DNA from 2 places in the Arthrobacter arabinosi genome. Region 2 is predicted to be linked to the other one. Evidence: predicted binding sites of a transcription regulator. Region 2 holds the regulator's gene; the other holds the start of a gene.
The links. The regulator HrcA, encoded in region 2, represses chaperone genes, less so after heat shock. The targets are predictions, from matches to a motif close to TTNGCACTCGNNNNNNNCGAGTGCNAA.

Region 1 (4,375 bases), on a different contig from region 2:
GGAGACGATGACTCCCACCGGCACCTCGTAGGGGAAGCGGATGATGCGCCCGAGGATGTCGCAGGCGAGGAGGAAGCCGGCTCCGACGACGGCGATCCAGGGCACGGCGCGGCGCACGTTGTCGCCGATGAGCAGGGACACGAGGTTGGGGACGATCAGTCCGAGGAACGGGATGGCTCCGACCACCACCACGACGACGGCGCTGATGAGGCTCACGAGCACCAGACCGAGGTTCATGGTGCGCCGGTAGCCCAGCCCGAGGTTCGTGGTGAACTCCTCGCCCATCCCGGCGACCGTGAAGCGGTCCGCGCAGATGTAGCCGACCACGGCGAGGACGGCGACGATCCACAGCAGTTCGTAGCGGCCGCGGACGAGTCCGGAGAAGTCGCCGATCATCCAGGTGTTGAGGGTCTGCAGCAGGTCGAACCGGTAGGCGAAGAACGTGGTCACCGCGGCGATGACGCCGCCGAGCATGATGCCCACGAGGGGGACGATCAGCGTGTTGCGCAGCGGGATGCGGCGGAGGACGGCCAGGAAGAGGGTGGTGCCGGCCATGGCGAAGACGGCGGCGACGAGCATCTTATCGACGATCGGCGCTCCGGGCAGGACGAGCGTGGCCACGAGGATGCCCGCGGTGGCGGACTCGACCGTCCCCACCGTGGAGGGTTCGACGAACCGGTTGCGTGCCATGAGCTGCAGGATGAATCCGGCGATGCCGAGGGCGGCACCGGCCAGCACGATCGCCAGCGTGCGCGGCACGCGACTGACGAGGAAGGTCTGCCGGACGTCGGCATCACCGGCCAGCAGGTCCCCGGGCGAGACGTCGGAGACGCCCACGAAGAGGCTCACGAGAGCGAGCAGCAGCACGGCTCCACCGGCCAGCCCGAGGGCGGGTGATCCGTTGGAACCATGCTGCCGGACCGGCTGTCGCGGCGGGAGGGTGAGTACTGGCATGGAGGCGTCTGCCGCGGGGTGCGGTGGGCAGGTCAGGCCGTGACGGCCTCGTTGACGGCGGACACCATGGCGTCGAGGTTGTCCAGGCCGTAGCCGATGAGGTACCAGCTCGCCGAGTCGAGGTAGGTGATGGCGTCGTTCTTCCCGGCTGTCGTCCCGTTCACGAGGTCGTTGTCGAGGACCGCGGCCCCTGCTGCTCCCGCCTCACCGACCGCGGCGTCGCGGTCGATCACGAACAGGTGGGCGGGGTCGACCTCCGCGATGTACTCGAAGGAGACGGCCTCGCCGTGGGTCCCCTCACTCGTCACCTCGGCGGCGGGTGCCACGCCGAGCACGTCGTGGATCAGGCCGAACCGGGAACCGGCGCCGTACGCGGTGACCTCGCCCGCGCTGGTCATCAGGACGAGCCCGGTTCCAGCGGCGGCGGCGGCTTCCTTCGTCCCGGCGATGGCGTCGTCGAGGGAGGCCAGGCGGTCCGCCACCTCGTCCTCGACGCCGAAGATCCGGCCGAGGGATTCCGTGTGCTCCGTGAAGCTCGCCATCGGATCGGCCGCGTCGACGCTGAGGTCGATGGTGGGCGCGATCGCGGAGAGTTCGTCGTAGGAGTCGGCGACGCGCCCCGAGATGATGATCAGGTCGGGGGCGCCCGCGGCGATCGCTTCGAAGTCGGGTTCCTTCATGGATCCGATGTCGGCGACGTCCCCGCCCTCGTAGCCCGAGAGCTGCGCGGGGAGGGTGCCCTGCGGGACGCCGGCCACCCCGACGCCGAGGGCGTCGAGCGTGTCCAGCGCGCCGAGATCGAAGGTGAAGACCGTCTGCGGGTCGACGGGCACCTCGGTGGTTCCCTGCGCATGCTCGACCGTGACGATCGGGGAGGACGCGGGCTCGCCGGCGGCTTCGGAGGATCCGCCGCACGCCGTCAGGGCGAGGGTGGCCGCAGCGGCTGCGGAGAGGACGGCGAGGCGCACGTGTGACATGGATGGACTCCGGGGGAAGGGGCCGAGGGCCGGGAAGAATGAAGTAAGGAAAGCCTTACCTGATCGAATCTAGGCGACCGGTGCGGAATTACGCAAACGGAGCATGACGTAATAGCCCGGGCATCGGTTCCGGCCCTCCGCCCATGGCCACGGGCTGGCACTCGCCTTGACCGAGTGCCAGCGCTTGCATACAGTCGGAGTTGGCACTCGCTCACTGCGGGTGCTAATCCCGAGGGAAGCGTTCGCCGGCACCGCGACGACGGTTCACGCCCAGCCCGACGGCCCACAGTCCATTGGTACCGAACGCAAAGGAGAGCCCGTGTCGGTCTCTATCAAGCCGCTTGAGGATCGTATCGTTGTCCGCCCGCTCGAAGCCGAGCAGACCACTGCTTCCGGCCTCGTCATCCCGGACACCGCCAAGGAGAAGCCCCAGGAGGGCGAAGTCGTAGCCGTCGGACCGGGCCGTGTCGATGACAACGGCAACCGCGTCCCCGTCGACGTCGCCGAGGGCGACGTCGTCATCTACTCGAAGTACGGCGGAACCGAAGTCAAGCACGGCGGCCAGGAGTACCTGGTGCTCTCCGCCCGCGACGTCCTCGCGATCGTCGTCAAGTAACACCCCGATCGGAGAAGCCCCGGCCCGCAGTGGCCGGGGTTTTTCTTGCTGCACAAGCCTGAAAGGAACCAATCAATGGCAAAGCAGTTGGAATTCAACGATGCCGCCCGCCGTGCCCTCGAGGCCGGCGTGGACAAGCTCGCGAACACCGTCAAGGTGACGCTGGGCCCCCGCGGACGCAACGTCGTGCTCGACAAGAAGTGGGGCGCTCCCACCATCACGAACGACGGCGTCACGATCGCCCGCGAGGTCGAGCTCGACGACCCGTACGAGAACCTCGGCGCCCAGCTGGCCAAGGAGGTCGCCACCAAGACGAACGACGTCGCCGGTGACGGAACCACCACCGCGACGGTCCTGGCCCAGGCACTGGTCAAGGAAGGCCTCCGCAACGTCGCCGCCGGCGCCGCTCCGGGTCAGCTCAAGCACGGCATCGAGGTGTCGGTCGAGGCCGTCGCCAAGCGCCTGCTGGAGAACGCCCGCGAGGTCGTGGGCCAGCAGACCGCCGACGTCGCCTCCATCTCCGCGCAGAGCACCGAGGTCGGCGATCTCCTCGCGGAGGCGTTCGAGAAGGTCGGCAAGGATGGTGTGATCACCATCGAGGAGTCCTCCACCACGCAGACGGAGCTCGTCCTCACCGAGGGCATGCAGTTCGACAAGGGCTACCTCTCGCCGTACTTCGTGACCGACGCCGAGCGCCAGGAAGCCGTCCTCGAGGACGCGCTCATCCTCATCAACTCCGGCAAGATCTCCTCGCTGCAGGAGTTCCTGCCGCTGCTCGAGAAGGCCCTGCAGGCCGGCAAGCCGCTGTTCATCATCGCCGAGGACATCGAGGGCGAAGCCCTCTCCACCCTCGTGGTCAACAAGATCCGGGGCACCCTGAACGTCGTCGCCGTCAAGGCGCCCGGCTTCGGTGACCGCCGCAAGGCCATGATGCAGGACATCGCCACCCTCACGGGTGCGCAGGTCGTCTCGCCTGATCTCGGCCTGAAGCTGGACCAGGTGGGCCTCGAGGTCCTCGGGTCCGCACGCCGGATCACCGTCACCAAGGACGCGACCACGATCGTCGACGGCACCGGCAGCGAGTCCGACGTCGCCGACCGCGTGGCGCAGATCCGGGCCGAGGTGGAGCGCACCGACTCCGACTGGGACCGCGAGAAGCTGCAGGAGCGCCTCGCGAAGCTCGCCGGCGGTATCGGCGTGATCAAGGTCGGTGCTGCCACCGAGGTCGAGCTCAAGGAGAAGAAGCACCGCATCGAGGACGCCGTGTCGTCGACGCGTGCGGCCCTCGAAGAGGGCATCGTCGCCGGTGGCGGCTCCGCGCTGGTCCACGCCGGCAAGGCACTGGACACCGACCCCGACGTCCTGGCACTCGAGGGCGACGCGGCCACCGCCGTCGGCCTCGTCCGCCGCGCCCTCGCCCAGCCGCTGCGCTGGATCGCCGAGAACGCGGGCCACGAGGGCTACGTCGTCGTCGCGAAGGTCTCCGACCTCGAGGTCGGCCACGGCTTCAATGCCGCGAGCGGCGAGTACGAGAACCTCGTCGAGGCCGGCATCATCGACCCCGTGAAGGTGACGCGGTCCGCCCTGCGGAACGCGGCCTCCATCGCGGCGCTGGTGCTCACCACGGAGACCCTCGTGGTCGAGAAGCCCGAGGCGTCCGACGACGAGGTCCACGGCCACTCGCACTAGGCGCAGGGGCCCCGGCCCCTTCGTGTCGCCGAAGCACCCCGGCTCCTCGGAGTCGGGGTGCTTCTGCGTCCGGGCACTTCGTGTCGGCCGGCACTCCTGCCCACCGACCCGGGCTCTTCAGTGGGCATGCTCGGAGATG
Region 2 (4,375 bases):
ATCAGGAAGATCAGCAGGGACGGGATGAAGCCGAGGATCCCCCCGAAGTGGGCCAGCGTGGCGAACTGGCGGTCTTCCGATGCCGTCAGCGGAAGCGCGTTCGCCGGAGTGCCTTCGAACGCGGGCTGCGACTCGCCCCGTCCGTGGTGCTGTTGGTCGGCGGTGTTGAACAACGTCAAGTCCTTTGCTGGCTGTCGAGAATGTTCCCCCGGAGTGTGCTCCAAGGATACGGGGTGGCAGGCTCCGGTCGGCTCAGGGGCTGCCGGGAGTCGCGGTGAGGAAGTCGATCACTTCCTCGACCCGCCCCAGCAGCGAGGGCTCGAGATCCGCGTAGCTGCTGACCCGGCCGAGGATGCGCTTCCATCCGTTGGCCACGGCGGCCTTGTCGTGGTGGGGCCAGCCGAGACCGGCCAGGATGCCCGTCTTCCAGTCCTGGTGGCGGGGGACGACGGGCCAGTCCGCCAGGCCCAGCGCGGCCGGCTTGACCGCCTGCCAGACGTCCACGTAGGGGTGGCCGACGATCAGCACGTTGCCCCGGGCCCCGGGGGCGGTCATCGCCTGCTGCGCGATCCGGTACTCCTTGGTGCCCGGGAGCAGGTGGTCCACGAGGATCCCGAGCCTGCGCTGCGGGCCCGGTCCGAAGGCGCGGATGGCGCCTTCGAGGTCGTCGACGCCGTGCAACGGTTCGACGACGATTCCCTCCAGGCGGAGGTCGTCGCCCCACACCTTCTCGACGAGTTCGGCGTCGTGCTGGCCCTCCACCCAGATCCTGCTGGCTCGGGCGGTCCTGGCCCGCGCGTTCTCCACCCGCACGGAGCCGGAGGCGGTGCGGGCGGCAGGAGCGGCGGTGCGGGACCCGCCGGGGACGGGCGCGACGACGTGCACGGGCCGGCCCTCGAGGAGGAAGCCGTGGCCGAGCCTGAACGTCCGGGTCTTGCCGCGGCGGTCCTCGAGCACCATCACGTGCAGCCCGCCGGACTTCTCCACCCGGACCACCGCGCCGACGAACCCGCTCTGGACGTCCTCGAGCACCATGTCCTTCTCGACGGGGACATCGGCGAGTCCTACCCGCTTCGGAGCCGCCAGGTCGCGGGCTCCCCAGCCGTGGTCCATCCCGGGTCCGTCCTTCCCACAGGGGCTCCGGCGGTCTGCCGCAGCCCGGGATCCCAATGCTAACAATCGCAGCGGACGTACTAGACTTGGCACTTGCGCGTGTCGAGTGCTAACGACCGGGAACCAGCCGCCGCACGTACCCGTGGGAAGAGGAACAGATCCGGAGGTGACACAGGAATGAGTGAACCGCGACGCCTTGAGGTGCTCCGGGCCATCGTCGAGGACTACGTCCACTCCAGGGAGCCCGTAGGGTCCAAGGCCCTGGTGGACCGCCACCGGCTCGGCGTCTCCTCCGCCACCATCCGCAACGACATGGCGGTCCTCGAGGAGGAGGGCCTGATCACCGCCCCGCACACGAGCTCCGGGCGCATCCCCACCGACAAGGGGTACCGCCTGTTCGTGGACCGCATCTCCGAGGTGAAACCGCTGTCCGCGCCGGAGAAGAAGGCCATCCAGACCCTGCTCGAGGGCGCCGAGGACCTCGACGACGTCATGGACCGCACGGTGAGGCTGCTCGCGCAGCTCACCAACCAGGTGGCGGTGGTCCAGTTCCCGCGCGTCGGCGGAGCCGCGGTGCGGCACATCGAATTCGTCCAGCTGGCTCCGCAGCAGATCCTCGCGGTCCTGATCGCCACGAACGGCACCGTGCAGCAGCGCATCGTCCGGACGCCGGCGGAGATCGAGGAGTCGGAGCTCGCGGAGCTCAAGCAGCGCATCCTGTCCGCCGTGTCCGGCGTGAAGCTCACGGCGCTCCCCGGCGAGCTCGGCGTCGCCCTCTCCAAGCTCCCCCCGGGGCTGCGCGCCCACGGGGGTACGATCGTCAGGGCCCTCGAGCAGCTTGCCGGGCTCGGGCGGGAGGACCGCATCCTGCTCGCCGGGACGGCCAACCTGGCCCGCTCTACCGGGGACTTCCCGCTGAGCATCGGCCCCGTCCTGGAGGCGCTCGAGGAGCAGGTGGTCATGCTGCGGCTGCTGTCGGAGATGGAATACGACGCGCGCGGCATCTCGGTGCGGATCGGGAGCGAGAATCCCTACGGGGGGCTGTCGGAGGCCTCCGTGGTGGCCACAGGATACGGCCCGGATGCCGGAGCGAAGCTCGGGATCCTCGGCCCCACCCGGATGGACTATCCGACGACGATGGCGGCGGTGCGCGCCGTCGCCCGCTACCTCTCGAGGATCCTCGAGGAATAGCGGGGCAGCGGTCCGGGGTTGTCGATAGCGGCGCCGAAACCGTCCATGGCCTTTCCGCCGGTGCAGCCGGCGAGCAGATGACAGACGTCCAACAGGAAGTGATGTGCACGAGTGAGTAATCACTATGAGGTCCTCGGTGTAGCGCAGGGTGCGACCGGGGAGGAAATCAAGAAGGCGTACCGCAAGCTCGCCCGGAAGCTCCACCCCGACGTGAACGAGGGGCCGGACGCGTCGGAGGAGTTCAAGCGTGTCAGCCACGCCTACGAGGTGCTGTCCGATCCGCAGAAGCGGCGGGTGTACGACACCACAGGCAACGAGAACGGGACGGACAGCGGCTACGGCGCGGGGTACTCGGGCTCGGGTTTCGCCTTCCAGGACATCTTCGAGACCTTCTTCGGCGGGGGCGGCGGTCAGCAGTCCGCGGCTCCGTCGCGGACGCGTCGTGGTCAGGATGCGCTCATCAACGTGCGCATCGACCTGAAGGACGCGGTGTTCGGCGTCAACAAGAAGATCGAGGTGGACACCGCCGAGGTGTGCCCCACGTGCGACGGCAGCTGCTGCCAGCCCGGCACCTCCCCGCGCACCTGCGACATCTGCGGCGGTTCGGGTCAGGTCCAGCGCGCCGTGCGGTCGATCCTCGGCCAGGTCATGACGAGCGCCCCCTGCGGCACCTGCCAGGGCTTCGGCACCGTCATCCCCAGCCCCTGCCACGAGTGCAGCGGCGAGGGCCGCGTGCGTGCCCGCCGCACCCTGACCATCAAGGTACCGGCAGGTGTGAGCACCGGCACGCGCATCCAGTTGGCCGGCCAGGGTGAGGCCGGAACGGCCGGCGGACCGCAGGGCGACCTGTATGTCGAGATCCGCGTCGCCACCGACTCCACCTTCCTCCGCGACGGCGACGACCTGCACGTGACCCTGAGCGTGCCGATGACCGCCGCGGCGCTCGGTACCACGGTGCACCTGGACACCTACGACGGCGACCAGGAGCTGGACATCAAGCCCGGCACCCAGCCCGGCGAGATCCTGACCCTGCGGGGCCTCGGCGTCACGCACCTGCGGAGCCAGGGCAGGGGAGACCTCCGGGTCCACCTCAACGTCGAGACACCGCGCAACGTGGACCCGCAGCAGGAGGAGCTCCTGCGCAGGCTCGCGGAACTGCGCAACGAGGAGTACACCGACGGACAGCTCGCCAGCAGCGGCTCCGGCGTCTTCGCCCGCCTGCGGGAGCGGCTCGGAAACCGCTGACCATGACGCGTCCCCTGTTCTTCGGGCCGGCCGAGGCGGTCCGCGCCGCGGCCCCGGGCGGCGTCTTCGTGCTCGGCGGGGACGAGGGGCGCCATGCCGCCACCGTCCGCCGCCTCGGCGAGGGTGAGCGCCTCGACGTCTCCGACGGTGCGGGCTACCGGATCGGCGGCGTGATCACCGCCGTGGGGAACGGGACCGTCGAGGTCGCGGTGGAGACGGCCGGCCAGGAGCCCGCTCCGCAGCATCGGCTGGTCCTCGTCCAGGCCCTCGCCAAGGGCGGTCGCGACGAGCAGGCCGTGGAGGCGGCGACCGAACTCGGAGTCGACGCGGTCGTGCCCTGGCACGCCGAGCGGAGCATCGTCCGCTGGCGTGGCGACAGGGCCGAGAAGGGCCGGCAGAAGTGGGTCTCGCTCGTCCGGGCCGCGTCCAAACAGTCGCGTCGCTCGTTCGTGCCTGAGGTCCACGCGGTGCTGGACACGTCGGGGCTGGCCGCGTGGGCGGGGGCGGTCGACCGCATGATCGTCCTGCACGAGGACGCCGACCTCCCGCTCGCCGACCAGGTCTCCGATCTTCTCGCGGCCGGATCGGGGGGACCGACCTCGACCGCCGTCGTCGTCGGACCGGAGGGTGGGATCAGTGCTGCGGAATTGGGGACGCTGCGCGCCGCCGGGGCCGGGGTCGCGCGCCTGGGCCCGCACGTCCTGCGCTCCTCGACGGCCGGCCCGGCGGCCGTGGTGCTGCTGAACCACCTGCTCGGGCGCTGGTAGCCCGCACGCTGCTAGCGGACGACGACGGTCTTCGAGTCCCCGGAGGCTCCCTCGGTCGA

Region 1: the regulator HrcA is predicted to act here: its motif matches at 2,086-2,112, upstream of groES (co-chaperone GroES).

The regions. Positions count from the first base shown of each region.
Region 1 is NZ_JBTNDF010000006.1:205,825-210,199, reverse strand. It holds gene ACX80P_RS15090 (ABC transporter permease) at 1-954, opposite strand, end outside; gene ACX80P_RS15085 (siderophore ABC transporter substrate-binding protein) at 987-1,931, opposite strand; gene groES (co-chaperone GroES) at 2,251-2,547, shown strand; gene groL (chaperonin GroEL) at 2,623-4,236, shown strand.
Region 2 is NZ_JBTNDF010000001.1:427,621-431,995, forward strand. It holds gene ACX80P_RS02055 (DUF4870 domain-containing protein) at 1-173, opposite strand, end outside; gene ACX80P_RS02060 (DUF3097 family protein) at 253-1,113, opposite strand; gene hrcA (heat-inducible transcriptional repressor HrcA) at 1,291-2,304, shown strand; gene dnaJ (molecular chaperone DnaJ) at 2,416-3,549, shown strand; gene ACX80P_RS02075 (16S rRNA (uracil(1498)-N(3))-methyltransferase) at 3,552-4,316, shown strand; gene ACX80P_RS02080 (GerMN domain-containing protein) at 4,328-4,375, opposite strand, start outside.